Regions from separate parts of the Paenibacillus sp. FSL R10-2771 genome, predicted to be linked through region 2. Evidence: a T-box and tRNA genes for the amino acid it is inferred to sense, from the RefSeq annotation. Region 2 holds a T-box; the other holds one or more tRNA genes.

Region 1 (2,403 bases), 6.6 Mb from region 2:
GGGCTGCTGTTCCTGGATCATATCCATCCGAACGGCAGGGGCTACCGGGTGATTGCCGGCAAGCTGGATGCCCTGGGATATGGAACCTTGAGGTGAAACATCAGTATATATGCCAAATAAAGAGGCTGCCGCAGACCTGTAGGTCCGTGGCAGCCTCTTTATGTGTTGGTGAAGTATAGAAATTAAACGCCAGTCGGCAAGGTCTTCTCAATGACTTTATCGACAATGCCATATTCAGCTGCATCGGCAGCACTCATGAAGTAGTCGCGGTCGGTATCCTTCTCGATCTTCTCGATCGGCTGGCCCGTACGTTCGGACAGGATACGGTTCAGCTTCTCGCGCAGCTTGATGATGCGGCGGGCGCGGATTTCGATATCCGAAGCCTGACCCTGGGCACCGCCGAGCGGCTGGTGAATCATAATTTCGCTGTTCGGCAAGGCGAAGCGTTTGCCCTTGGCGCCGGCGTTCAGCAGGAAGGCACCCATGGAAGCGGCCATCCCTACACAGATGGTGGATACATCCGGTTTAATGTACTGCATTGTATCAAATATAGCCATACCCGCTGTAATGGAACCGCCAGGGCTGTTTACATACAGGTGAATATCCTTATCCGGATCCTCGGCAGCCAGGAAGAGCATTTGTGCGATGATGGAATTGGCTACCACGTCATTAACCTCCGTTCCAAGGAAAATGATGCGGTCCTTCAGCAGGCGGGAATAGATGTCATAAGCGCGCTCACCGCGGTTGCTCTGTTCTACTACCATAGGAATATAACTCACGTGGAAAACCTCCTTGAAATTGGTGCTTCGAATGTGTTCATTTTTTACTGTTACCGTATTAACCACATGATAAACAAATTCAAACAAAAAGTCAAAGAAAGTCAAACTTAGATTCAAAAAAAAGAGCCATCAAGCGGCTCTTTGGTTAAATATAATATAAGCATTGCTAAATTATGTACAAAAGTGAAAATAATGGCGCGCCCGCCAAGAATCGAACTTGGATCTCAGGCTTCGGAGGCCTACGTCATATCCATTGGACCACGGGCGCAACAGAAATTATTATAATACACTTATTGCATAAAAGCAACGTGTAAAACCCGTTGTGCAAAAAAAAATTTTCCGGCTCCCAGGCAGATGATAGCTTCCCACTTGACAGTCAGGTGATGGAGGTTTTCAGTCATGTGCTTAAGGGCGTGGTTACCTCTCACAGACCGGCAGATGTATAAGATGAAACGGGTCTGAGAATTATAGTCTCGGAACACTTGCACTCGGCGTCAGTTTTGGGTAGAATATGGGTGGGACTTAAAAAGTTAACCCGGGACATTTTGAGACCACGAACAAGGGAAAAGAGAAAGACGAAGTTGCAGGAGTGAAAGCATGCGTAATTTATTGGAAATCCAAAAGCAGCTTCTGCCTGATCTCATGGAAACCCTTAAGAGACGGTATACGATTCTACATCAGATCATGCTGTCCGATATTATTGGGCGCCGAACGCTTGCCGCCTCGCTTGATATGACCGAGCGGGTGCTGCGCGCCGAGACGGATCTTCTGAAATCGCAAGGGCTCATTGAGATCGAGAGCGTCGGCATGCGCATTAGCGAAGCCGGTCGCAGACTGCTTGACCTGCTGGAGCCGATCGCCAAGAGCCTCTTCGGCCTGGATGATCTGGAAGAGAAAATTCGTACTACGTACGGTCTCAGTAAAGTAGTTGTTGTACCTGGCGACTGCGAGACCTCGCTGTTCACCAAACGTGAACTGGGGCGTGCAGGTTCGAAGGCACTGCTCAGTGTACTGCGCAGTGACGATACGATTGCCGTCACAGGCGGATCGACCCTGGCCGAAATGGCCGATCAGTTGACCCCGCCGCTATCCCTTTCCTATAAGAACGCCTGGGTAGTTCCGGCGCGCGGAGGACTGGGAGAGAGCATGGAGATCCAAGCCAACACCATTGCTTCGACCATGGCCAAACGGATTGGTGCCAATTACCGTCTGCTGCATGTGCCTGATCTGCTCAGCGGCGATGCCTATCAGTCGCTCGCACTGGACTCCAATATTGGAGAGATTGTGCAGATTATCCGCAGATCGCGTATTATTGTGCATGGAATTGGCGATGCCATTGAAATGACTCACCGCCGCAAGCTGGACCCCGGTACCATCTCAGAGATTCAGGACGAGGGTGCGGTAGCCGAATCGTTCGGATATTATTTCAATGAGAATGGCGAGGTGGTTCATACCATGCTGACCATGGGGCTGCGCCTGGAAGACATTATCCGTACAGAAGTCGTCATCGGTATTGCCGGCGGCAAACGCAAGGCTAAGGCCATTCATGCGATGCTGCGGTTCGGCCAAGAGGATATTCTCGTGACAGACGAGGCGGCTGCTATCGAAATCGGCAAAGAAATCG
Region 2 (2,403 bases):
TTGCTCCTGCTATACCCGTCGCACCTGTAACCCCAGTCGCTCCTGCTGTGCCTGTCGCACCTGTAACCCCAGTCGCACCAGCTACGCCTGTCGCACCCGTAACCCCAGTCGCTCCTGCTACGCCCGTCGCACCTGTAACCCCAGTTGCTCCTGCTGCGCCTGTCGCACCTGTAACCCCAGTCGCTCCTGCTTCGCCCGTCACTCCCGTAACCCCAGTTGCTCCTGCTACGCCCGTCGCACCGGTAACCCCAGTTGCGCCAGCTATGCCTGTTGCGCCTGTAACCCCAGTCGCGCCTACTTCGCCTGTCGCACCGGTAACCCCAGTTGCTCCAGCTACGCCCGTCGCACCCGTAACCCCAGTTGCTCCAGCTACGCCCGTCGCACCCGTAACCCCGGTCGCGCCTGTGATGCCCGTCACTCCTGTGGTAGCTCCCAGGAGTTCAGCAGAAACCAGGCGGTGTGGCGTTACTAAGCCGCCTGAGCTATTTTTTCCCCAGACTGAGATTTGCACCTGTTCATCAATGGTTCCTGAAGTGACAAAAATAAACTCAAATGCATCCAGATCCGCATAATACGTGGTTGTCATTACCTGATTAGGCAGTACATTCAACGTTTCACTGACATATAGCGTGCGGGTTCCATCCAGATAGTAACCCTCTACCGTCACCAAGGAAGACATGGTATCACTTCGGTTATCGATTTTGACCGTGACCTGCTGGGTAGGTCTTAGCCCGCCTACCGCATTATTTTCAATCGGTCCTGTAGATAAAAAGCTCATCTTGAGTTCTCCTCTCCGAATATTTTAATAGTGATAACAACTTACTATATTCGAGCCATCACTGGAGGTGTGGACAAAGCCGGATATCTATTGCAAATACCGGATGTTATGGGTTGCATTTTCCGGAAACAAGGTTCCGCTTGACATTCCGCTATTGCTTTCTTCCAGAAATTCGCTATACTGATAAAAATCATATTGAATCAATGACCGGGAGAGTAATGGCCCTGAACCCTAGTCCCCAGCGAGCCGGGAGAGTGTAAGCCGGTACAGATCAGGATTATGAAGCGCACCCGTGAGATGGACTTCTGAACCTTAAGAGTAGGAAGCCCCGGCTAAAGACCGTTAACCTGCAAGGTGGTTGAACTGTATGTTCAGCAACGAGAGTGGTACCGCGAGCGCATAAGCCTCGTCTCTTTTGAGACGAAGGCTTTTTTTGTTGTTTTTTCACCTTACGGACCCTTGAAGTCTTCCGCCCTCAGCCACTGCTTACACCATTCACAACTATTTCGGGAGGTACTTATTCATGTTAAGCGAGCTAATTAAAGACAGTCTGGAACAATGTATTCACAAAGTATCTGAAGAACTGGGAGTTCCCGGCAGCACTCAGGTAAAAGCGGCTCTGGAGCAGCCTGCGAATGCGGAGCATGGGGACTATTCCAGCAATATTGCCATGCAGTTGGCCCGCACCCTGCGCAAAGCCCCGGCCGTCATCGCAGAACTGATCATCGCCGAGCTGAAGTCATCGGGCTCCGTAAACGGACTGCTGCAGAGAATTGAGGTTGCGCCGCCGGGTTTCATTAATATGTACATCGATTGGCAGGTGTGGGCCCAGACTGATTTTGCAATTCCGCAGGCTGACGGTGAGAAGGTTATTGTAGAGCATACTAGCGTTAATCCGAATAAGAGCATGCACATAGGACACCTGAGAAACTCCTGTATCGGGGATGCACTGGTTAGAATTTTGAGAAAAACCGGCTATACGGTCGAGGTACATAACTACGTGGATGATCTCGGCAATCAGCTTGCAGATACTGTAGTCGGCCTTTTGAATGTCCCGCTTGCCGGGGAGCATGTCCGTTTCGGAGATTACTGCTGGGATATTTACGCTGAGATCAACAAGGAGTACGCGGAGCATCCTGAAAGTGTAAATAAACGGACTGAAATTCTTCACGCGCTGGAAGAGGGGCATGGCAATACCGCCTGGATTGGCAACCTTGTCGCCGGACAGATTGTAAAAGAGCATGTGGAGGAGATGCGCAGCTTCGGCATTCACTACGACCTGCTTGTTTGGGAGAGCAGTATTCTGAAGGAAGGCTTCTGGTCTTCTGCCTTTGACCTTCTGTCGCAGACAGAAGTGTTCGTTCAGGAGAAGGAAGGCAAGCTGGCCGGCTGCTGGGTGCTGAAGCAATCCGCTGGCACTGGCGCACAGGAGACACAGGAGACAGAAGAGGAGCATCTGAAGGATAAGGTGCTGGTGCGCTCGAACGGGATTTTGACCTATACGGCCAAGGATATCGCTTATCATCTGTGGAAATTCGGCCTCTTGGACAAGGACTTCGCCTACAGTGAATTTGGCAGCGGGCTGTGGACGACCGGCTTGAGGGGTGAGACGCTGCCTTTTGGAC

The links. A T-box is a leader RNA that pairs with one kind of tRNA and senses whether it is charged. The one in region 2 lies ahead of NSU14_RS03090 (arginine--tRNA ligase), so its partner is inferred to be a tRNA-Arg.
Region 1: it encodes a tRNA-Arg, which carries the amino acid that the T-box ahead of NSU14_RS03090 (arginine--tRNA ligase) is inferred to sense. The anticodon was not compared.

Annotation. Positions count from the first base shown of each region.
Region 1 is NZ_JBBOBM010000001.1:7,281,423-7,283,825, reverse strand. Features, by position in the region: gene NSU14_RS31445 (GDSL-type esterase/lipase family protein) at 1-96, shown strand, start outside; gene clpP (ATP-dependent Clp endopeptidase proteolytic subunit ClpP) at 183-779, opposite strand; tRNA gene NSU14_RS31435 (tRNA-Arg) at 973-1,047, opposite strand; gene NSU14_RS31430 (sugar-binding transcriptional regulator) at 1,377-2,403, shown strand, end outside.
Region 2 is NZ_JBBOBM010000001.1:695,204-697,606, reverse strand. Features, by position in the region: gene NSU14_RS03095 (collagen-like protein) at 1-778, opposite strand, end outside; T-box leader at 973-1,195, shown strand; gene NSU14_RS03090 (arginine--tRNA ligase) at 1,302-2,403, shown strand, end outside.